Regions from separate parts of the Arthrobacter sp. 05N425 genome, predicted to be linked through region 2. Evidence: riboswitches for the same ligand, from Rfam matches in the RefSeq annotation. Region 2 holds a riboswitch; each other region holds the start of a gene.
The links. A riboswitch is a leader RNA that binds a small molecule or an ion and turns the genes downstream of it on or off. The one in region 2 is predicted to bind cyclic di-AMP.

Region 1 (7,739 bases), on a different contig from region 2:
TCACCGCGGCCGGGTCAGCCCGCGACGCCGGTGCGCCTGCTCAGTGCGCCTTTTCGGGGAGCAGGAACGGATCCCAGGCGGGCGTCGGCTTCTCCAGTTCCTTGATCTGCCAGATCGTGCCCTTCGGCGGCCCGGGAACGAAGCCCAGTTTCCAGCCCATTTCGGCGGGCGTGTGGTCTCCCTTGGCGTTGTTGCAGCGCAGGCAGGCCGCCACCAGGTTCTCCCAGGAATCCGCCCCGCCCCGCGACTTGGGGTGGACATGGTCGATGGTGTGGGCAGCCTTGCCGCAGTAGGCGCAACGGTGGTTGTCCCTGCGGAGCACTCCCCTGCGGCTCACGGCCGTCAGGGTGTTGTAGCGCGGCCTGATGTACCGGTTAAGCAGGATCACCGTCGGTCGGCCGAGGATATCCTGCGGGCCCACCACGGGGTCATCCCCCTCGGCCACCACGCTGGCCTTCCCGGTCAGTACAAGCACCAGCGCCCGGCGGAAGGTGACTACCGCCAGCGGTTCATATCCAGCATTCAGAACGAGAGTGCGCATCCGCATACCTCTTCACGGCCGCACCCGCCAGGGGCACGAGGGCCGGCTGCCCTGTGCATGGTCGGGCTATGGATCGACACCACAAGAGTAAACACCGAACGCCCGGATTGCCGAATTTTTCTTTCCCCGGGCTTCCTGGCCGCGCCTCGGCGGTCGGGCGCGAACGAGCCGCAAACTGCAAAGGACCCCTGCCGCGAGGGCAGGGGTCCTTCACAAAGCTTCAGGCGTTAGACGCGCCTAAGTCCTAGCCGCCGACGCGGATGAAGACCGGGCCGGAGCCCACGTTGACGCTGTACAGCGCGGTGGTGCCGCCGTTCCAACCGCCATGGACGGCCATGCCGTTGCCGACGTAAACGGCGATGTGGGCCATGCCCATGCCGCCGTTCTGGTAGTAGGCGAGGTCGCCCGGCTGGGCCTCGGCGGCGCTCACGGTGCGGCCCAGGGACAGGTAACCCGCCGGCCAGCCGTGGTAGTGGACGCCGACTGCGGCCAGCGCGTTGGTGGCCAGCATGGTGCAGTCCTGGGAGACACCGATCTGTGCGTAGGCAGCAGCGGCGATCGAAGCGCCCATGCCGCTGACGGCGGCCGGAGCCTTGGTGGCCAGCGATGCGGTAACCGCGGTGCCGGTACCAGTTCCGGTACCGGTGACGGCGGTGTCCGCTTCCTGGACGTTGACGACGGGCTTGACCGCCTCGACAACCGGAGCCGGCGCGGTGGTGACAGCAGGCTTCTCGTAGGAGATCGCGATGCTGGAGGCCGCGGAGATCGTGGCCGGTGCGTTGGACTGTACTTCCATGGCCGAAGCGGAAGTCGATTCACGCTGAACGTTGGTCTCGGCAGCGTTGGCTGCGATACCACTGGTCAGGACCAGGCCGGAGGCTGCGGCGATAACCGCGGCCTGGCGACCCATACCACCGGCGTTGTCGCCGACGGCCTTAGCAATGACAGCCAGCGAGTTGGTCTTGGTGACCTCCGCGCGGTGGCGTGCAATGGTTGCACGAGTAGTCATTCAGTTCTCTCTTTCGTGATCCTTGGGTCCGCGCTGCTTGCAGGCGGGACTGAGGACGCTCCGGCATCTTGGGGGTACGCCGGATCGCCCCGAAACGGGTTTCTTAGCGAAGGGTGTACTGCGAAGACGCGCCAAAAGCGGGAACTGCGTTGTGTGATCCAGTCCGGGCGCCGGCAAGGGCGGCACGGAGCATGGAATTCAGCGGGCTCAACTGAGCCTCGCCAGCGCGAGAACGCGCAGCATTGTGGCGTGAAGACACGAAAGTAGCCTCTCCCAATGCCTACGAGGTGAGCTGTCGGATTCGGATGGGAGTCACCCGGCCGCGCTGCTTCCTGGGAAGCTTTGCGACTTAACCCCAAGGTCTTCTTGCGAAGACCAAAATTGGTTCCCCCGCCCCTGCCAGACGATGTCATGCGAACGGACCTTGAGCGGTGGCAGAGTTAGGCAATCCACTCAAGAGCGCCAACTTCGGAGAAGTTGGCGTGCTTCATACGGTACAGCAGTTGGGACTCAATGTCACATTCAGATCACGGCGTGTCACAGAAATGCGAGTGGTCCCTCGGCTTGGCTAAAGCCAGCCGAGCGGGTCAACAACTTCCCCGTTGACCATCACCTCGAAGTGGAGGTGGCAGCCGGTGGAGGCGCCGGTGGTCCCGCTCATCGCCACCACATCGCCACGTGAGACCTGCTGGCCCACGTGGACGTCGGACGACGACAAGTGGTTGTACGTGGTCTCCAGGCCGTTGCCATGGTCGATCACGACCCGGTTGCCGCCCCCGTAGGGGTGCCAGCCGGAAAAGGTTACGGTGCCGCTCGCGGCGGCATGTACAGGAGTGCCGCACTGGGCCGCGTAGTCCTGGCCCCGGTGGAATTCCCCGACGGCTCCCGTGATGGGACTGACCCGGTAGCCGAACGGCGAGGCCGTGACCATGGAATCCAGCGGCGCCCCGAGGCTGCCCGCGGAGGCTGCCCGGGTGATGCTGCCGACGGACTGCGCGCTCAGCAACTGCTTGAGCTTGCTGTCCGGGTCACCCTTGGTGGTGACGGCCGTGCGGTTGAAGTTGATTTCGGCGGCCGGGGCCTTGACCTCGGGCTGGGCCGCCGCGGAAACCGAACCGGACCTGGCCGCATCGGTGGCCATCACGGGGCCGGTGGCCGGAACTGTAACGGTGAGGACCAAACCCGTGGCGGCCAGGGCAATGCCTGCCTTCTGCCCCACGCCGCTGACAGCGGCGAAGTCTGTTACCTGACGGAACGCGCTGCGCCGGCCGCGGCGCGCTTCGCGGTGCGCGTCACGCGGGCGCTCGTCGAGGACGACGGCGGCCGGGCGTGGCTCCGGAGCGGGACCGGTCGCACGACGGCGGCCCCTGACGGTCTGGGTGGTCAAGAACGGTTCCTCTCTGGATAGCCTGCGAAGTTAGCTGTCGGATTCGGGTCAGAGAGATCAAAGACCCGGTCCGCCGGTGCAAGCATCCAGACGCAGGGGCATCCACGGAGGTCCCAGTTTGAATTGCTTGCCGCTAGCGGACTTCACCCCAAGGCTGTTGAATCAACAGCCGGTTGTGGTTCCCCCGCCTCTGCCAGAAGGTGAATCGCCGGCTGATCCGCTGGCAGAGCTCGGCTCCGGATCAGATAACGCTTTAGTATCAGTGCTAGTCATCAACTATAGGGGATTAAGGCAGGCGGTAATAATTCCGTTATCTCGCCTGTGCACAACTTACCGGCTGTCCGGCGGAAGGATTTTGACGCCAGGTTACCCGAGCGTGACGAACACATGGGCGGCGACCTCGGGAGGCAGCTCGAGGGCGCCTTCAATGTCGGGGACCCGGACCGAGATGTACTCCCCCACCCGCTCCAGCGACACCCTGGCGCCCGGACGGATTCCGCCCTCGTCCAGCTGGACCAGCAGCTCCGGCTCGACCTGGATCGGCTCGGCCAGCCGGCTCACGGTGATCCGCGAGTCGGCGCCGTAGCCGGCCATGGCGTCAAGCAGGTTGACCACGGCGCCGCGGTCCGGCGTCGGAAGCCCGCCCAGTTCGGCGAGTCCGGGAATCGGGTTCCCGTAGGGGGACACGGTCGGGTGGTCCAGCATTTCGAAAATGCGGCGCTCGACCCGTTCGCTCATCACGTGCTCCCAGCGGCACGCTTCCTCATGGACGTAGGCCCAGTCGAGCCCGATCACGTCGGCAAGTAGCCGTTCGGCCAGGCGGTGCTTGCGCATGACCTCGATGGCGCGCTTCCGGCCCGTTTCGGTCAGTTCAAGGTGCCGGTCGCCGGAGACAACCACGAGGCCGTCGCGCTCCATGCGGCCGACGGTCTGGGAAACGGTGGGGCCGGAGTGACGAAGCCGCTCGGCGATGCGGGCGCGGAGGGCGATGATGTTCTCTTCTTCAAGTTCCAGGATGGTCCGGAGATACATCTCGGTGGTATCGATCAGATCCGTCATTCAGCTCAGCTCCTCGAGCGCCGTCCTTGCGTCATTCCCACCGTACAGCGTGCGGGTTGCGCCCTGGCGAGATCCGCCGTACGTCACCGCACAGCCTAGCCTATTTTGAATTAGTCCGGATAATCTGTGGGCTGCCGCGCGGACCTGTGGACTACGCCCCGCCCGGCGCCGGGTCGCCGTCTCAATGACCGGACTATGACGGGCTTTATTCCCACCCGCGTGGGGCCGTCGGGCAGAATAAATAGCGGGTCCCGGTCACGCCCGGCAGAGCCCGTCCAAGCCACGCCACACACCCAGCCGAAAATTGGAGCCCCTGTGAGCGACACCAGCATCACCATCCCCGCGAACCTCCTGCCCAAGGACGGCCGGTTTGGCGCCGGCCCGTCGAAGGTCCGGCCGGAGCAGATGGAGGCCCTGTCTGCGGCGGCGGCGACGCTGCTGGGGACCTCGCACCGCCAGGCCCCGGTCAAGAACCTCGTGGGATCGGTCCGGAGCGGACTGAGCGACTTCTTCCGCGCCCCGGAGGGCTACGAGGTCATCCTCGGCGTCGGCGGGTCCACGGCGTTCTGGGACATTGCCAGCTTCGGCCTCGTGGAAAACAAGGCGCAGCACCTATCTTTCGGCGAATTCGGCTCGAAGTTTGCCGCGGCCACCAACAAGGCACCGTTCCTGGCCGAGTCCTCGATCATCAAATCCGAGCCCGGCACCCGACCCGAGGCGCGGGCCGAGGCCGGCGTCGATGCCTACGCGTGGCCGCAGAATGAGACCTCCACCGGTGTCGCCGCGCCGGTCAAGCGCGTGGCCGGCGCCGATGCAGGCTCCCTCGTGCTGGTGGATGCCACCTCCGCGGCCGGCGGCCTGGACGTGGACGTCGCCGAGGCCGACGTCTACTACTTTGCCCCGCAGAAGAACTTCGCCTCCGACGGCGGCCTCTGGCTTGGACTGTTCTCCCCGGCGGCTTTGGAGCGCGCGGCCCGGATCAAGGCCGGCGGCCGCTGGATCCCGGACTTCCTGGACCTCCAGACCGCGATCGACAACTCGCGGCTGAACCAGACCTACAACACTCCGGCGCTGGCCACCCTCGTGACCCTGGACGCGCAGGTGCAGTGGCTCAACGCCAACGGCGGCCTCGACTTCGCCGCCGCCCGCACCGCCGACTCGGCCGGACGCATCTACCGCTGGGCCGAGGCCTCCGCCTACGCCACGCCGTTCGTAGCCAGGGCCGAGGACCGGTCCAACGTGATTGCCACCATCGACTTCGACGACTCGATCGACGCCTCCGCCATCGCCAAGGTCCTGCGCGCCAACGGGATCGTGGATACCGAGCCGTACCGCAAGCTGGGACGGAACCAGCTGCGCATCGCCACCTTCGTGGCGATCGAACCCGACGACGTCTCCGCACTGCTCGAGTGCATCGACTTCGTCGTCGGCGAGCTCAAGAAGTAGCCACCGCGGCGTCCCTTCCGGGACGCGTCAGCGGTCGACGGCGTCGTCCGGGTCTTCCTCCCGGGCGGCGCCGCCGGTCGCCGAGCCGCCGGTCGCCGAGCCGCCGGTCACAGAGCTGCCGGGGACGACCCGGAAATACCGCAGGCCCCGCGCACGCCGGTTGAAGGCGATCCGCAGCTGCTTGGCCCGGACAATCCAGAGTATGCCGATCAGTGCCGCGATCAGCCCGGAGGCCGCCGCCACCCCCATGGACCAGCGCGCGCCGGCGACGTTCGCCACCCAGCCGACCAGCGGTGCGCCGATCGGGGTGCCGCCCATGAAGATCGCCATATACAAGGCCATCACGCGGCCGCGCATCACCGGGTCCGTGGTGGTCTGGACGTAACCGTTGGCGCTGGTCATCATGGTGATCGCGAAGAGGCCGACCGGCACCAGCGCGACGCCGAACCAGAAGTAGTCCGGCGCCAGCGCGGCGAGGCCGGAGGTCAGGCCGAAGGCGCCGGCCGCGCCGAAGATCACGCGCATGCGCGGCCGGCCCCGCCCGGCCGAGAGCAGCGCTCCGGCGACTGAACCGATCGCCATGATCGAGTTCATCAGGCCGAAGGCGCCGGCATCGAGGCCGAATTCGGTGCCGACCATGGCAGCGATAAAGAGGACGAAGTTCAGCCCCAGGGTTCCCACGATGAACACCGCCACCAGCACCACCACAATGTCCGGCCGGAAACGCACGTAGCGCAGGCCCTCGCGGATCCGGCCCTTCCCGGCCGGCGCCCGGGGCAGCTGGCGCAGCGAGGCGGCGGGGATTTTGGCCAGGCTCAGGAGCAGCGCCAGGAACGTGACGGTGTTGACCAGGAAGACCCAGCCGGGCCCGATGGCCACGGTGAGCAGGCCGGCGACGGCCGGGCCGATCATCCGGGCCACGTTGAACGAGGCGCTGTTGAGGGCAACGGCGTTGGGCAGGTAGTCGTCGCGCACCAGTTCGGAGACAAAGGTCTGGCGCACCGGGGCGTCCAGGGCGGAGACCACGCCCAGCAGCAGGGCGAATATGTAGACGTGCCAGAGCTGCGCGGCCCCGGACAGCACCAGGGCACCGAGCGCTGCGCTCAACACGGCCATGGAGGACTGTGTCAGGACCAGCAGCTGCTTGCGGTTGAAGCGGTCGGCGACCAGCCCGGCGACGGGGGCGAGGAAGAGCTGTGGTCCCAGCTGCAGGGCCATCGTGATGCCCATGGCGCCGGCGTCCTGGGCACTCAGATGGTCAAAGACCAGCCAGTCCTGCGCGGTGCGCTGCATCCAGGTCCCGATATTGGAGATCAGGGCGCCGATGAACCAGATCCGGTAGTTCAGGATGTGCAGCGATTTGAAGGTGGACCTCATGTCCCGACCTTCCGCTGCACGCTCCCGAACGGCCCCAAACCGTTAGTCGACCTCGACGGCGGACTCGTCCTGGACCGCTCCAGCGTCGGTTCCTGCTTCGGCAGGCTCTGCCTGCGCCTCCGCGGCACCGTCGTCGGCGGTCTCATCCGACGCAGCCGCGGCGGCGGGAGCTTCGGCGGCCTCGTCCTGCTGCGCATCTTCCGGGCGCACGCGTTCGGCCCACGGAACCCACTCCGGGGCCAGGATGGAATCCTCGGAGGGCAGCAGGCCCAGCTCATCCACCGTCACGGTCTTGGAGCGCGAATTGCGGGTCAGCACCGCGTACCACTGCCAACCGCCGTAGCCGGGCAGCTTGGACTCGAAGAGGTGCGTGACCAGGCGGTCGCCTTCGCTCTTCGCGCCCAGGTGCCGGCCGATCTGCTCTGCCGGCGCGATGCCTTCCACGGCGGCACGGGCCACATCGACGGACGCGGCCAGGAAGGCGTCGGGCTTGCCGACGCGCCACACGGGCACGCCGTAGCGCGGCTTGGATCCTGCTTTGGCGCCGGCGGCCTTGGCGGCCGCACCGGCCGCCGCGGCGGCGTTCTGTTCAGGTTCCGTTGTCATCGCAGAGCCTTACGCGTCCAGCTCGTCGGCGACCTTACGAAGCGCGACGGCGATCGCCTTGGCCTTGTTGCCTTCCGGGTACTTGCCCGCGGACAGCGTTCCCGAGAGGTTGTCCAGCACGCTGACGAGATCCTGCACCAGCGGTGCGAGGTCCTTGGCGCTGGGTCGCTTGGCCTTGGCGATCGACGGGGTCTTGTCCAGCACCCGCAGGCCCAGGGCCTGGGCTCCCTTGCGGCCGTCGGCGACGCCGAATTCCACCCGGGTTCCGGCTTTGAGCTCGGTTACGCCCTCGGGCAGCGCCGACTTGGGCAGGA
Region 2 (7,739 bases):
ATCGGAGAGTCGTCCCATGGCCACTTCGCACTCCATGACCAATATCCTGCCCCAGCTCACGCATCCGGACGGCTCGCCCATCCGCGCGCTGGTGGTGGACGATGAGCCCAGCCTGTCGGAGCTCATGAGCATGGGGCTCCGGATGGCTGGCTGGTCCGTGGCTGTGGCGGCGGATGGCCCCGGAGCGGTCAAGCTTGCCAAGGATTTCCGCCCCGACGTGCTCGTGCTGGACGTGATGCTCCCCGGGTTCGACGGCGTCGAACTGCTCAGCCGGATCCGCGCGTTCGCGCCGGAAGTTCCCGCGCTGTTCCTCACGGCCAAAGACGCCGTCCAGGACCGCATTACCGGGCTGGCGGCCGGCGGCGATGACTACGTCACGAAGCCCTTCAGTATGGAAGAGGTGCTGCTCCGGCTCCACCGGCTGGTCCAGCGCTCCGGGGTGGCCGCCATGGACACCGCCGAACTCGTGGTGGGTGACCTGGTGCTCAACGTCGACACCCGGGACGTTACCCGGGCCGGTGAGGATATCCATCTGACCGCCACCCAGTTCGAGCTGCTGCGCTACCTCATGGAAAACCCCAAACGGGTCATCAGCAAGGCCCAGATCCTGGACCGGGTCTGGGACTACGATTTCGGCGGCCAGGCGAACATCGTGGAACTCTACATTTCCTACCTCCGCAAGAAGATCGACGCCAACCGCGCACCGATGATCCACACGGTGCGCGGCGCCGGCTACGTGCTGAAACCGGCGGACTGATCCGTGCCCGCTCTTTCCGGCGTGACACCCGTACCCGGGCGCGACTGGCGCAACCCGGCCACGTGGCATTTGCGTACCCGGCTGGTCCTCGTCGCCATGGCGCTGCTCGTGGCCATCTGCGGCGCCGTGGGAGTCTTCAGCTACGCCTCCATGGACGCTTTCCTCACCCGGCAGCTCGACACCCAGCTGGAGCAGGCATCCCACCGGTCGAGCGAGTTCGGCAGGCCCTCCCCGGACGATGCGGGAAGGCGCCCTGACCCGCTCGAAGCCCGGGGTCAGGGCATCGGGACGCTCAACGCCCGGCTGCTGGCCGGCACGGTGGCCAGCGCAGGCTTCCTGGCCGGGGACGCCACCAGAAAGAGCCTGTCCTCCGATGACAACGCCGTCCTCCTGGCCCTGACCCCGAACGGCGTGCCCGTGGACCGGACGCTCTCGGCCGGCGACTACCGACTGACGGCTGTGCGCGCACCCTATGGCGACGTGATCGTCACCGGCCTCCCACTGGACGAAAAGCAGAACACGCTGGCCTCGCTCGTCTGGACCCTGGGGGTGGTATCGGCGGGCGGCCTCGTGCTGATCGGCCTCGCCGGCACCGCTCTCATCCGGCGGACCATGAAGCCGCTGGAACAGCTCTCCGAGGTGGCCACCAAGGTCTCGCGTTTGCCGCTGGACGCCGGCGAGGTGGCGCTGGGCGTGCGGGTCCCGGCGTCGGCTGCCCATCCGGGCACCGAGGTGGGCAGCGTGGGCTACGCGCTGAACCAGATGCTGGACAACGTCTCCAACGCCCTCGAGGCGCGGCAGGAGAGCGAGATGAAGGTGCGGCAGTTTGTCGCCGATGCCTCGCACGAGCTCCGCACCCCGCTCACCGCGATCCGCGGCTACACGGAGCTGATGCGGATGACCGAGCATTTCACGCCCGACGGCGAGAAGTCACTAGCCCGCGTCCAAAGCCAGTCCGAGCGGATGACCACCCTGGTGGAGGACCTGCTGCTGCTGGCACGGCTGGACGAGGGGCAGCCGCTCAAGGTCACCGACGTCGACCTCACCCAGCTGGCCGTCGAAACGGTGAGCGACGAGAAAGTCATGGCACCCGACCGCCTCTGGCAGCTGGAGCTCCCGGACGAACCCGTGGTGGTGCGCGGGGACGCGACCCAGCTTCACCAGGTCCTCGCCAACCTCCTGTCCAATGCCCGCAAACACACGGCCCCCGGGACGAAGGTGGTCACGGGCGTCACGCGTTCGGCTGACGGCAGCGCCGTGGTCACCGTGACGGACAACGGCAGCGGCATCGCTCCCGAATTCCTCGGCCGGGTCTTCGCCCGGTTCGCCCGGGCCGACGCCGCGCGCACCAACCCGGCCGCCGGTCCCGCGGCCCGTCCGGTGCGAAGCCGTGAGGGCACGTCGGCGGTCGCGACAGCGGCCGCGGCTTCCGAGGGCACCAGCGGCCTGGGCTTGTCGATTGTGCAGTCAATTGTGGAGGCGCACGGCGGGACCGTCGAGGTCACGTCCCGGCCGGGCCGGACAGAGTTCGCCGTCCGGCTGCCCGCGGCGCCTCCGCTGGCGTAGCGGGCCGCCGCTCTGGTCCGGACGCCGGCACGGCGGCGCCGGTCCTCACTTCCACAGCCCCCGCACAGCTTGACCCTAAAGCCCTCATATGGGGCGCCGGGAAAGTTGAGCCATGACGTTCACAGACCAGGCCCCAGGACCACAGCCCCACTCCACGGCGACGCCGCCCGGCCCGGCCGCGCCGCCCGGGCCGGGCCCGTTGACCCCGGCGTTCACCGGCCCCGGGAGGCTGCGTTCAGCCATCGACACCCGCACCACCACACCGGTCCTGGATATCACCATTCCGGTGTTCAACGAGGAACGTGACCTCGAAGCGTGCCTACGCCGGCTGCACGCCTACCTTGTCGGCTGCTTCCCGCATTCCTTTCGGATCACGGTGGCGGACAACGCCAGCACCGACGGAACACTCCAGACGGCGGAACGCGTCGCCCGTGAGCTCCGGGAGATCAACGTCGTCCACATGGCCGAAAAAGGCCGCGGGAATGCGCTGCGCAAGGTGTGGCTTGCCTCGCCGTCGCCGCTCCTGGCGTACATGGACGTGGACCTGTCCACCGACCTGGCGGCGCTCGGCCCCCTGCTGGCCCCGCTCATTTCGGGGCACTCGGACCTCGCGATCGGGACCCGGCTGACCCACAACTCGCATGTGGTCCGCGGACCCAAACGGGAATTCATCTCGCGCAGCTACAACCTGCTGCTGCAGTCGTGCCTGGGCGCCCACTTCAGCGACGCCCAGTGCGGCTTCAAGGCCATCCGGGCGGACGTGGCCCGGCAGCTTCTCCCGCACACGCTGGACAACGCCTGGTTCTTCGACACCGAGCTGCTGGTACTCGCCGAGAGGTGCGGCCTGCGCGTCCACGAAGTCCCGGTCGATTGGACCGACGACCCGGACTCCAGCGTGGACATCGTCCAGACGGCCATCGCGGACCTGCGCGGCATGGCCCGGCTGAGCCGGGACCTGCTCTCGGGCCGGATCCCGGTTCCCGAACTCCGGTCCGCCCTGGCCCGCGGACCGCTGCCGGCTTCGTCCCGGGCCCAGGAACAAAGCCCCGGCGGAAGCCTCTTCGGCCAGCTCGTGCGCTTCGGCAGCATCGGGGTGGCTTCGACCCTCGCGTACTTGCTGATCTTCGTGCTCTGCCGGGGAATCATTGACCCGCAGCTGGCCAACTTCCTTGCCTTGCTCACTACCGCGGTGGCCAACACCGCGGCGAACCGGCGCTTCACCTTCGGCATCCAAGGCAGCAGCCAGGCGGCCCGCCACCATTTCGAGGGGCTGCTGGTCTTCGGGATCGGGCTGGCCCTGACCTCCGGTGCGCTCGCCTTCGTCCACGGCACGTCCGGCGGAACCCCTGACCGCTGGCTGGAACTGGTCACAGTGACCGCCGCCAACCTGGCCGCCACCGCCATCAAATTCCTGCTGTTCCGGCACGTGGTCTTCCGCCGTCGGGGCGCCCCCATTCCTCCGGCCCCCGGCGCCGTTCCCTATGCTCCGGCGTCCGACGCCAACGCCAACGCCTCAGCCCTCCCCCACACAGAAACGGCCAAGTAAATGACCGCAACCCTCGACCCCGCCACCGGCGGCCCGGCCGGCAGCACGCCCGCATCGGCGCCCGCACACCCGACGACGGCGACCCGCCCGGCAGCTCCTCGAGCGCCCGCCGCGCAGGACCGCCGGGCACGCCTGCTGTTCGGACCACAGCGGTGGTGGGTGCGGCCCTCGGCGGCCCTGCTGCTGGTCTTCACCGCAGTGATGTACCTGTGGAACCTGGAAGCCACCGGCTACGCCAACTCCTTCTACGCCGCAGCGATCCAGGCCGGCACCAAGGACTGGACCGCGCTGCTGTTCGGTTCCCTCGACGCGGGCAACGCCATCACGGTGGACAAGCCACCGGCCGCGCTCTGGATCCCGGCCCTCGCCGGGCGGATCTTCGGTTTCTCGGCACTGAGCATGCTCATTCCCCAGGCGCTGATGGGGGTGGCCGCCGTTGGACTTCTGTACCTGACCGTCAAGCGCGTGTCCGGTCCCGCGGCGGGCCTACTGGCCGGCGGCGCCCTGGCGCTGACCCCAGTGGCAGCCCTGATGTTCCGCTTCAACAACCCCGACGCCATGCTCACCCTGTGCCTGGTGCTGGCCGCCTACCTCACCACCCGCGCCATCGAAAAGGCCGGCTGGAAATGGCTCGCCGCAGCCGGCGCGGTAATCGGCCTGGCGTTCCTGATCAAGATGCTGCAGGGCTTCCTGATAGTGCCCGGACTGGCCCTAGCCTACCTGTGGGCGGCACCCACCACCCTCGGCCGCCGGCTCCTGCACCTCCTCGCCGCCGCGGCGGGGATCGCCGTCGTGGCCGGCAGCTACCTGGCGCTGTTCCAGCTCACTCCCGCCTCGGCCCGGCCGTACATGGCGGGGTCGGAGACCAACAGCTTCCTGGAACTCACCTTCGGCTACAACGGCCTGGGCCGGATCACCGGGTCCGGCGGCGGGATGCCCGGTGGAAATGCTTTCGGAAATGCCGGCGGCCCGGGCGGAAACGGCAACGTGGGCTTCGGCGGCGCGGCCGGGATCACCCGGATGTTCGGGACCAGTTTCGGCGGCGAAGTGTCCTGGCTATTGCCGGCGGCCCTGGTTCTGCTGGTGGCAGGTTTGTGGTTCACCCGGCGCGAGGCCCGGAGCTCCGCCACCCGTGCCGCGCTCCTGCTCTGGGGCGGCTGGCTGCTGATCACGGCAGGCATCTTCAGCTTCATGAGCGGCACCGTGCATCCGTACTATGCCGTGGCACTGGCCCCCGCCGTCGCGGCCCTGGTGGGCATCGGCTCGGCGGAACTGTGGCGCGGCCGGACCCACTGGCCCGCTCGGATGGTCCTGGCCGTGACGGTGTTGGCTGCCTCGGTCTGGTCCGCCGTGCTCCTGGGCCGCGACCCGGCATGGCTGCCCGGGCTCCGGGTGATCGCCGTCGTCCTGGGCGTGCTGGCCGCCGCGGCGCTGCTGCTCCGGGTGGACAGCCTGGCGGCGCTCCCGGCCCGGCTCCGCAAAGCCGCTGCGGCCGGCGTCGTGGTCCTTTCACTGCTGGCCGGCGGGCTCGGGACCACCGCCTGGACGCTGGCGACGGCGGCCCAGGCGCATTCGGGGTCAATCCCCACCTCCGGGCCCACCGCGTCCGCGATGGGCGGCGGCTTCGGGGCGGCGGGCAGGCCGGACGGCGGGATCCTCGGTTCCAGCGGGGCGGCCGCCGGCGGGCCCGGCGGACCCGGCGCGGATACGGCGTCGGCCGAGCTGACAGCGTTGCTGAAGTCCTCCGGCGCCAAATGGTCCGGGATTGTCTCCGGCGCCACCCAGGCCGCCAGCCTGGAACTCGCCACCGGCACCAATGTGATCGCGCTGGGCGGCTGGAACGGCGGCGACCCGTACCCCACGCTCGAGCAGTTCCAAGCGATGGTGGACCGCGGCGAGATCGGCTACTTCATCTCCGGCGGCATGGGCGGCCTGGGCGGGGGCCGCGGCGGCAACTCCGAGGTCGCCAGCTGGGTCGCGGCCAACTACCAGGCCCAGACCGTGGGGAACGCCACCGTGTACAAGCTGGCGAAGTAGGCTCCTCTCCCCCGCTTGCCTCCGTCTCCGCCGCGCTCGATGCTTACCGGCGTCGAGCGGGCACGGAACCGTCGAAACGGGCACCCACGCGGCGGTCGTGAAGGCAAGACGCCGCTCCGCAGCAGGGGGCCGCCGTTACCTAAATGTGACATCTGATTGAAAGTCCGGTACCGTTTTAGGGTGCGGCCATCGATCTGGCCGCGTGTCCGGGCTGACGCCAAACTCTGCCGCTACCCGGATTCCCATGGACCAGGCAGAGACGGGGAACCCAGAGTTCCCGGGCATTCTGCATCCATGCACCCTTGGGGTTAAGCCGCCACGTCGATATTCCGTGCGGCCGGATTTCGCATCCGAACCCGACAGCTAACTCCGTAGGCGTTGAGAGGCGAACATGACTGAAATCAAGGCACCCACGCGCCCAGAAGGCGCTAAACGCACGTCCGACGCCGAGCGCGCGCGCCACCGCGCCGAGCCGGCGAAGCACACTTCGAGCCCGTCCAGGCCCCGTGCCCGGACCAACGGCAAGCGCGCCGCCGTCGTAGCCACCGCTTTCGCCGTCCTGCTGGGGGCAGGGGCCGCGGGCCAGGCCTCCGGCACTGCAGCGCATACGGCCGAAGCGTCGAAAGACACGGCCGCGTCCCTGCAGACCCTGGACTTCGAACGCGTCGGCAGCAACACGCCCACCTCGCCCGCCCCGATGAGCGTGGAGGCCCAGGCCTCCAAAATCAAGCCCGCTAAGGCCCCGGCGGCCAAGGCGCCGGCTCCGGCTGCCAAGGCGCCTGCTCCCGCGAAGCCGGTCGCCATTGACGACCCCGCCGGTGCGCAGGCCTACGCCGCCTCTCAGCTGCCCGCCCACGGCTGGGCCCCGAGCGAGATGCAATGCCTGATGAAGTTGTGGACCAGGGAGTCCGACTGGAAGACCACGGCTACCAACGCCAGCAGCGGCGCTTACGGCGTGGTCCAATCGTTGCCCGCCGAAAAGATGGCCAGCGCCGGCGCCGATTACCGGACCAACTACCGGACCCAGATCAACTGGGGACTGCAGTACGTGCAGGACCGCTACGGTTCACCGTGCGGCGCCCTGAACTTCCACTACGCGAACAACTGGTACTAAGCGCGGCCGAGGCTGCATGCCATGAGTGAGGCCCCGGATCCTTGGATCCGGGGCCTCACGTGCGCCTGCCGCCGCGCCGCCTGCGGAATACGGGCCGCGCTACGGAACCGCGCCGCCGCGCTAGCCGTTCGGACGGTTGGGAATGTACTGCACCCCCCATTTGTTGCCGTCGGGATCGGCGAAGTAGACGAAATGCCCCCAGTCCTGGACATCGATGTCGCTGACGTCCACACCGTTGGCCTTGAGTTGCTGGTGCGCCGCCTGGATGTCGCTGACGACCAGCTGCAGGCCGGGGGCGGTGCCGGGCGGGGCGTCGTTGAGGCCTTCGCCAATCGCGATCGAGCACCCGGAACCCGGCGGGGTCAGCTGGACGAAACGGATGCCTGGCGTGGGCCGTTCGTCGTAGTCGGCGTTGAAGCCGACCTTGTTCACATAGAAGTCCTTGGCCCGGTCCACATCCGACACGGGGACAAACACGAGTTCAAGTTTCCAGTCCATGGGCACAGGCTAGTCCCGGACGCCTTACGCCGGAACCCTTGACCGCGGGGACGTTTCAACCGCCCTACCCGCGAGGGCAGCAGTGCATGCCGGCGGCTAGACCGCGATGCCGTACAGGCGGTCTCCGGCGTCGCCCAGCCCGGGCACAATGTACGACTTTTCGTTGAGCTTCTCGTCGATGGAGGCCAGCACGATGGTCACGTTGGCGTCCGAGAGCTCTT
Region 3 (7,739 bases), on a different contig from region 2:
AGGTGCCGGCCAGGTGCGCCAGGTCCTCCTGGGTCAGCCCGGCCTCCTTGCGGGTCCGGCGGATCCCCTCGGCAATCGCCGCCACGTCGCTCACTGGCACTCCCCTTCGCTGCGCGCACACCATGCCGCGGTCTGATGTCCCGGCTTCGCCATATCGGCATCATTTTGCCGATCCCTCAGCAGGGCTCTCCTAATAGTGCCCGAATATTGCCCATTCGGCAACATACTGCCGAAATTGGTTTGTCGCGAGCCTACGGCACGAGCTTGGAGCCCAAAACGGCAGGATGTTGCCGTCCACCGGGGACGAGCGCCGCCTTCCCGCATCGCTTCGTCCGGGCGTAGGCTCTGGCCCATGCGAAAGATCATTCTGGCCCTCCAGGTCTCCCTCGACGGTTTTTTCGAGGGGCCGAACGGAGAGATTGACTGGCACATGGTGGACGAGGAGCTCCACAGCCACTTCAACGAGCAACTGGCCTCTATGGGCGCCTTCCTGGACGGCCGCGTGACCTACGAACTGATGGCCGACTTCTGGCCGACGGCGGACCAGGATCCGTCCAGTACACCGGCTATGGTCGAGTTCGCCAAAATTTGGCGGGACATGCCGAAGATTGTCTACTCCAGGACGCTGGAACGGGCCGACTGGAACACCACGGTGGTGCGCGACGTCGTCGCCGATGACGTGCTGGCACTGAAGGCGCAGCCCGGCGGCGACTTGGCACTGGGCGGGGCTGACCTCGCCGATACCTTCCGCCGGCTCGGGCTCATTGACGAGTACTGGATTTATGTCCACCCGGTGCTGATCGGGCGGGGGAATCCCTTGTTCAAGTCAGCAGACGACAGGACCGCGCTCACGCTCGCCGGCACCCGCGCGTTTGGCAACGGCGTCGTCCTGCTGCGGTACGCCGGCTGAGCTCACCGGCCGGCGTAAACGTGCGCAAAAGCCGGTGGCCAGCTGCCGTTTAGCAGCCGACCACCGGCCCTGGAAAGAGGTTCTTAAGCTTTTTGCTATGCGCTGGCGCGGACGAAGGTCACGCCACCCGTGGCGGTCAGCCAGGACAGCGGGTGCTTGATCGTCTGGTTGCTGCCGTTCATGCCACCGCTGATGGCCATGCCGTCACCGGCGTAGATGGCGACGTGGCCGGACTGGACGATCATGTCGCCGGGCTGCGGGGCACCCACAACCTTGCCGTAGCCCATGAACTGCTGGGGACCGAGGTCGCCCACGTGGATACCGGCCGCACCGAGGGCCTTCTCCACCATGGCGGTGCAGTCCTGGGTGATGCCGATCTGGCTGTAGGCGGCCGAAAGCATCGCGGCGTTGGCTCCGCCGGCTGCCGAGGCAGGTGCCACGGCCGCCTTCGCCTGAACGCTGACCTGCGGCGCTGCCGGCGCGAGCACCGGAGCAGGGGCAGGCGCGACAGCCGGAGCGGCGGCAACCGCAGGGGCGGTGACGGGCTTAGGCTGCTCGATCACGGGCGCCGGCGTGGTAGCGACTGCCGGGCGGGCGAAGCTGATCTGAACTGCGGAATCAGCGGTAACCGGCGCGGAGACCTTGCTGCCGACGTCAACCGACGAAGCGGGGGCGGTCTTGTTTTCGGCCGGGGCAACGGCTGCATTGGCTGCCATTCCGCTCGTGAGGACGAGGCCGGAGGCTGCGAAGATTACTGCGGCCTGACGACCGATGGTGCCTGATTTGCCCGAGAATGCTGAGGCCCGTCCGGCGGATGCGTCGGAACGATGGCGCGCAGAAGTAATGCTTGAAGTCATGTTTGTAGCCTCTCCCAATGCCTGCGAGGTGAGCTGTCGGATTCGGATGGGAGGCACCCGGCCGCGGGCCCGTCAATGCGGGCGCTGTGCGGCTTCACCCCAAGACCTGCTAAAACTGCAGGTCAAAAGTGGTTTCCCCGTCTCTGCCAGAAAGGTTGCATTCGGATCCCAGGCCGCGGCAGAGTTAGGCAATCGGCTCGGGAGCGCCCGTATCGGAAACAAACAGGCACCCATCTACGGTAACGGGCCCGGGCGGGAATGTCACATTCAGATAACGGAGCCGTGTCCTGGCGCGGAAGAAAGCCTAGGACGCTGCTAGCTGCCAGCCATAGGATGAGGGCACCCAGCATTCCCCGAGTGGAGGCCCCGTTATGAACAGCCACTGTGTCGCAATTTGCCAGCTCAGCGATCAGCCGCAGGAGGATTTCGACGTCAACACAGAGCTGCTGGTTCTCGAGGGAAAGGAAATCCACGTAGCCACGTGGGACGCGGAACCGCGCGACGGCGGCTTCGATATCCACGTCCTGAATGACCGTGTGGACGCGCTCGGTTTTATGGTGGTGACCGACTGGCAGTTCCTCGACGGAAAGGCGTATGCCGTCGTGGAGCGCCGGCCCGGCACGTAGCGCTACTTCGCCGTCCCGGAGGTGACGGCAGCGATCGCCTCCCTCACCAGACCGGCGTCGTCCGGGGTGCCCGACTCCGCCAGTGCGGCCTGGCGCCGGTAACGGTCCCAATCCCCTCCACCGGCCCGTAGCTCGCGGAGCGGCGCCATCAGGGCCGCCCGCCGCAGCCAATCGTCCGGGTCCTGCAGCCAGCGGCCCAGCACGGTTTCCGCGCGGGAACGGTTTTGGCCGTCCAGTCCCGCAATCAGCGGCCCGACGACATCGGTCGCCAGCGGATCGGCCAGCTCGCGCAGGCGCGCAGTCCGCAGGAAACCCTCGATCCGGGTCAGGTCCGAATTGTCCAGCAGGGCCAGGCTGGACTGCAGCAGGACGACGGCGGCAAGGCGGCGTTCGAAGACGGGCACCTCCCACAACTCCGAGCTGAGGGCGGTGACATCGTCGCGGCCGAGTGACCGGTACCGGCGCAGCGCGTCGCGGACAGTGCCGCGGACGGCGCCAACCGAGGAGCCATAGCTCCCCAGGCCCGGGCCGTATCGCGCCTGCGCTTCCTCGGCCCGCTGCCACGAGCTCTCACGCAGCAGCGCCGCGTCAATGAAGTCACCGGCCTCGCTCATGGATCCATTCTGTCGTGCGGGGGCCGGCTAGGCCTAAGCAGCTGCGTCCTCCCGCGGGAAACCGTCGGCGAGCGCAGTGTCCTACGCGGACCGCTGGGGCCCGGGGGGCCCGCACGCGCTAGCCGGTCACCAGTCTGGTTGAGCTATTCCAGGTCAACCGCCCGTGCTGGAAGTCCGACGCCCGGCCCACGGACACTGCGTACTCGTCCCGGGTCGGATATCCCAGACGTCCCCTTTCCCTGCCGAGGGCCGTCCACTTGGCACGGATCGCACCGAGGACATAGTGCGACCCGGTCTTCGCCGACCAGTAGATCGATGCACCGCCCGAGCCTGTGAAGTGGCTGTAACGTCCCACGCCATCAGGGGTGCGCGTCTCGTCTGACGTCGGATAGCCCAGCAGCCCCCGTTCCCTGCCCAGGGCCGACCACTTGGCACGGACCGCGCCCGTGATGAAGTGCGCCCCGGTGCTTGGCGTCCAGTAGATCGATGAACCGCCCGAACCTGTGAAGTGGCTGTAACGTCCCACGCCATCAGGGGTGCGCGCCTCGTCCGACGTCGGATAGCCCAGCAGCCCCCGTTCCCTGCCCAGGGCCGACCACTTGGCACGGACCGCGCCCGTGATGAGGTGCGCCCCGGTGCTTGGCGTCCAGTAAATGGATGCCCCGCCGGAGCCGGCGAAGTGTTCATACCGCCCGATCGTGTCCGGGGTTGTCAGCTGGTCGGTGGTGGGGAACCCCAGGACGCCGGCAGCGCCGCCCGCGGCCTTGTAGCGGGCATAGATCGCGCCTGCGACCCAATGGGCCCCGGTGGACGGGGACCAGCAGATCACGCCCTTGGTGTAGTCCTGGCATTTCCCTGCCCCCACCGGGTACTCCAAGGTCAGCGACCTGCCGAGGACAGACCGCGGGTCACCGGCATTGGTCTGGTACGCCTTCAGGCCGATGGGATCGTCGACGCCCATTCCGGTGAGCATTACTTTCTGTGCTCCTTGGCCGTCGTCCGCGGTCAGCAGATAGTAGGTGTCGGCGGTTCCGGCCTGACCGACCACCGTCGGCTTGAACGTCACGCTCTGATGTGCGGACTCTCCAGGCGGGATCACCAGGCCTTCCGAGATTGGAACGGTGGTGGAGAATACACCCTCCGGCGCCTTGGCCTTGGTGATCGTCAGGGGGATGTTGCCAGTGTTAGTAATGGTGAAATCCCGGGTGGCCGCAGCGCCGGCAGGCACATCACCAAAGTCCAGGGATGCCGGCAGCTGCAGATGCGCTACGCCCGACACGGCGGTCGCCGTCACCGGTACCGTGAGTGATCCTCGGTCGCTCGTGATGAGGAGCTGATCAGCCACCGGGGTTGCCGTCGTCGGACTGAAGGTGACGGACACCGGAACGGAAGTAAGGGGTTGAATCTTCTGTCCCACGGCCGGCAGCGTGGCCGGGTCGACCGCAAGCTGGGCGTTGCCCGGCAAGGTGACGCCGGTGATCGTGGCGACGCTCGTGCCGGTGTTGACCACGTTTACGGTCTGGCGACTGCTGGTCTGGGTCGGCACGTCGGTGAATACCAGGGTGGGCGGCGTTGCCCCCAGGCCGTCCTTGGTGCCGACGCCGTGAACCCCCAGAAGGTCCGTCTCGCCGTCGGAGGTTTTGACGGTCAACGTCCCGTCGACCTGTCCGGCTACGGTCGGCGAGAAGGTGGCCGGGACCGTCATGGTTCCGCCTTTGGCAAGCGTCCGGGGCAGTGTGAGGGCCTCGATCCCGAACGGCGCAGGTGCTGCGACGGAACTGACCGTAACAGCCCTGCTGGCGGTGATGATCAGGTTCCCTTTCACGGTGGTGCCTACCGCGGCGGTTCCCAGGTCCGTGTTTGTCGCCCCAACCGCTGAGGTCGTCGGGGCACCGAAGCCGATCACGTGCCCGTCCCGGGTTCCCACGTAGACGCGCCCGTTGTCAGTGGCAACCGTGGAAAACTTGGCGGCGGTGCCCAGCGGGGCCGCGAAAACCTGCTGAAGCTTACCGGTGCTGTCCGGCATTGCGCGGTAGGCACGGAGTTCCGCGCCGGTACCGGTGGGTCCCGTTACGTACACGGCCCAGACCAGGGCGGTGGAGGCGTTTGTACCGTTGGAGGTCACCGTGGGCGCCCCGGAGGTGTACCCGAAGGTACCAATGGACGTACCGACGGAGGCCAGCTGGATGCCGCCGGTGCTGCTGGCCAACAGCTTGTGCGCACGCAGGTAGCCCTTGTTCTCCACGGTGTAGATGTACCCGCCGTTTGTGGTCCCGAGGAACGCGGGCCTGCCCCAGACGCCACTGTACGGCCCGGCGCCGTCGAGGACGGCGTCCGTTCCGCCGCTCCCCTGCCCCATACCGCCCAGGTTGTCCCGGTCCAGCAGGTAGACCCGGCCGTCCTTGCCGACCTGGACCATCAGGCGAGGGTGGGCCGTGGTGCCGTAGCCGGTGGGGATGGCGATCGGGGCACCGGAACCCAGGTCGGCATCGTTCTGATCCAACTTGGCGTTGTTGGCCGGGCTGAAGAAGTCCGTGGCCTTGAGGTTTCCGTCGGCTCCGACGCTGACCCGAACGACTGACTCTGCGAGGGTCGCCGGAGGGGTCTTGCCCGGTCCCGGCTTAGGGGAAATCCCGTTCCCGGTGGAAAACAGGATCTGGCCGGTGCCGTCGGAGACCAGGCCGCCGCCGGATTGCCAGATTCCGCCCTCCGCACTGCTGTTGCCGGACTCGGTGGCCCACATCGTGGTCTGCCGGCCTGCGGTCGACACCCCGACGACGTAGCCGACAAACGGTGCCCAGTCGCAGTGGCTGGCGAAACCGGCGTAGACCACGCCATCCAGCAGGAGAAGCCCGGGCCGCTGCATCGCAGTCATCGCGTTGAACGGCCGTGTCGGGTCGTTAGTGGGCGCGCCGTTGATGAGCACCGGGAACCCTGGCCTCTCGGCCCCCGTGACCCTGTCCAGCGAATGCATGTACCAGTGCGGGAGCTGCGGCGTCGCTCCGTCGTTCGTCTTCGCCATCAGGAAGACGCTGTTGGTCGCGGCGTCGAAGACCGGAGTGGACGTGACTCCGATGTTGGGGGTGAGGTCACCGCAGCTTACGGTCGCTGCCGGCCAGGCCGGACCGAGGTTGCGCTGCCACTTCACCGCTCCGGTGCCGCCGTCCAGGCCGTAGACGTTGTTGTTCTCCGTCGCGGCTATGACGGTGCCGCCCACCACGAGCGGCTGGGCGTACACCTGGCCGTCCACGGCGGTGGAAAAAAGCTTGCCGAAATTTGATGACGCGACCGACGTCGGCGAAAGCGCAGTCTCGTTGCTGTCCCACCCTGTCCGTAACAAATCGTGCGCGATCGTGCCGACGTCGGCAGAGGCCGGACCGCTGACGGATAGCCCGGCCAGGGCGAGCGATGATGCCACGATGAGCGCCCACGCGCGTCGGGTCCGCGACCGTCGCCGGGAGGGAGCCTGGGACCATCCGGCAGCCCGCTTCCGCTTGAAATGGGATGCCCCGGCCGCGCCCCCACAGCGACCAGGAAAATGTCCGGACAAAGCACGAAGTGCCGCTTGTTCACGCATGGCTGAGACCCGTTTCTGAACATTCAATTGACTAACTCCACCCAGTACTCCGGAGCCTAGAAGCGCCGAAAGAGCAGCGCGCGAGTGGCGCCTACCCGTCTTCTGGAAGGGGCTTCTTGCTTTCCGGCCGGTCCTACTTGGTTGGTTGTTAGGGACACTTGGTCGCCTACTTGCTTCCGGTCATCCGCCGGACTTGGTCCCCGGCATTGAGTAACCTCCGGCGCGGCCCGGGGGCATAAATCCTCTGGTGCCCCCGGCCCCTGCGCCGGATCATGGGCTCAGCACATCTTTCGACGGCAGGGAGTCCAGTCGTGTGTCCAGGTGCTGCAACAACACGGAACACCAGCGGTCCCCGCTCGCGGACCCAGCGCTGGCTCCTGGCCTGCGCTGCCGCTGTTCTGGCGGTGACCGGCTGCACGCCGGGCTCACCCTCACCGCCCGCGGGCAGCGGATCGTCTCCCGCAACCGGGACTCTCCCGTCGGCGACGGCGGAGAAGGTGCTTTCCGATGAGGAACTGATGGTCCTCGTGGACAGGGCGATCAACAGCGGCCAGGAAGGCACCGGGCGGGTCTCCAGAAGCTCGGACCTGCGCACCCGCCTGCAGGGACGACCGGAGCCCGCCGATAAGCCGTCCGTCGAGCCCGGCGAGTGCAGCGTGTTCCGGCCGCACAGTTCGCCGACCAGCGGAGCGGACCTGGCAATGCACTTCGCCGCGGGCGTCCTGACGCTGACCGGCGTGTGGTCACGCGAGGCCCTGGCGTTTGTCTTTGCCCGAAGCGCACCGCGCAGCGACGTGCTCGCTGCGGATTTCGCCTACACCGACGACCTGGCCCAAAGGTGTTCAACGTTCCGGCAGACGGTGGGGAATGATCCAACGTCCACGGTCAGGCTGCTTAGGACGCCGGCCGTGGGCGAGAAGGCCTACGCCACGGTTTTGAGGACACCGGCAACCGCCGGCACTCCCCCGGGCGGCGCCACCGTTGCACTGCAGGTACTCAAGGGAACCCTGACGATCGGGCTGAGCCGGCAGGCACCCACCGCCAGGTCCGACGCGGAACTCAGGACCGCCCTCGAGCCGCTGGTCCGGCTGGCCCAAAAACTGGTCGGGCAGACCGACTCCGGCACGGCACCGTCAGCCGCACCGCCGTCTGGTC

Region 1: another riboswitch for cyclic di-AMP. It lies ahead of AC1DGE_RS12720 (M23 family metallopeptidase); the one in region 2 lies ahead of AC1DGE_RS14795 (aggregation-promoting factor C-terminal-like domain-containing protein).
Region 3: another riboswitch for cyclic di-AMP. It lies ahead of AC1DGE_RS02160 (hypothetical protein); the one in region 2 lies ahead of AC1DGE_RS14795 (aggregation-promoting factor C-terminal-like domain-containing protein).

The regions. Positions count from the first base shown of each region.
Region 1 covers NZ_JBFTMU010000009.1:45,939-53,677, reverse strand. The annotation lists gene AC1DGE_RS12730 (HNH endonuclease) at 41-541, opposite strand; gene AC1DGE_RS12725 (NlpC/P60 family protein) at 786-1,550, opposite strand; cyclic di-AMP (ydaO/yuaA leader) riboswitch at 1,814-1,972, opposite strand; gene AC1DGE_RS12720 (M23 family metallopeptidase) at 2,119-2,937, opposite strand; cyclic di-AMP (ydaO/yuaA leader) riboswitch at 2,942-3,161, opposite strand; gene AC1DGE_RS12715 (iron-dependent transcriptional repressor DtxR) at 3,304-3,996, opposite strand; gene serC (phosphoserine transaminase) at 4,312-5,442, shown strand; gene AC1DGE_RS12705 (MFS transporter) at 5,470-6,819, opposite strand; gene AC1DGE_RS12700 (DUF3027 domain-containing protein) at 6,862-7,425, opposite strand; gene AC1DGE_RS12695 (cold shock domain-containing protein) at 7,435-7,739, opposite strand, start outside.
Region 2 covers NZ_JBFTMU010000014.1:111,581-119,319, reverse strand. The annotation lists gene AC1DGE_RS14815 (response regulator transcription factor) at 17-757, shown strand; gene AC1DGE_RS14810 (HAMP domain-containing sensor histidine kinase) at 779-2,323, shown strand; gene AC1DGE_RS14805 (bifunctional glycosyltransferase family 2/GtrA family protein) at 2,436-3,869, shown strand; gene AC1DGE_RS14800 (glycosyltransferase family 39 protein) at 3,870-5,906, shown strand; cyclic di-AMP (ydaO/yuaA leader) riboswitch at 6,119-6,299, shown strand; gene AC1DGE_RS14795 (aggregation-promoting factor C-terminal-like domain-containing protein) at 6,298-7,020, shown strand; gene AC1DGE_RS14790 (VOC family protein) at 7,141-7,518, opposite strand; gene upp (uracil phosphoribosyltransferase) at 7,615-7,739, opposite strand, start outside.
Region 3 covers NZ_JBFTMU010000001.1:469,042-476,780, forward strand. The annotation lists gene AC1DGE_RS02150 (helix-turn-helix transcriptional regulator) at 1-94, opposite strand, end outside; gene AC1DGE_RS02155 (dihydrofolate reductase family protein) at 353-910, shown strand; gene AC1DGE_RS02160 (hypothetical protein) at 1,006-1,767, opposite strand; cyclic di-AMP (ydaO/yuaA leader) riboswitch at 1,772-1,937, opposite strand; gene AC1DGE_RS02165 (hypothetical protein) at 2,139-2,393, shown strand; gene AC1DGE_RS02170 (DNA alkylation repair protein) at 2,396-3,007, opposite strand; gene AC1DGE_RS02175 (Ig-like domain-containing protein) at 3,126-6,425, opposite strand; gene AC1DGE_RS02180 (hypothetical protein) at 7,082-7,739, shown strand, end outside.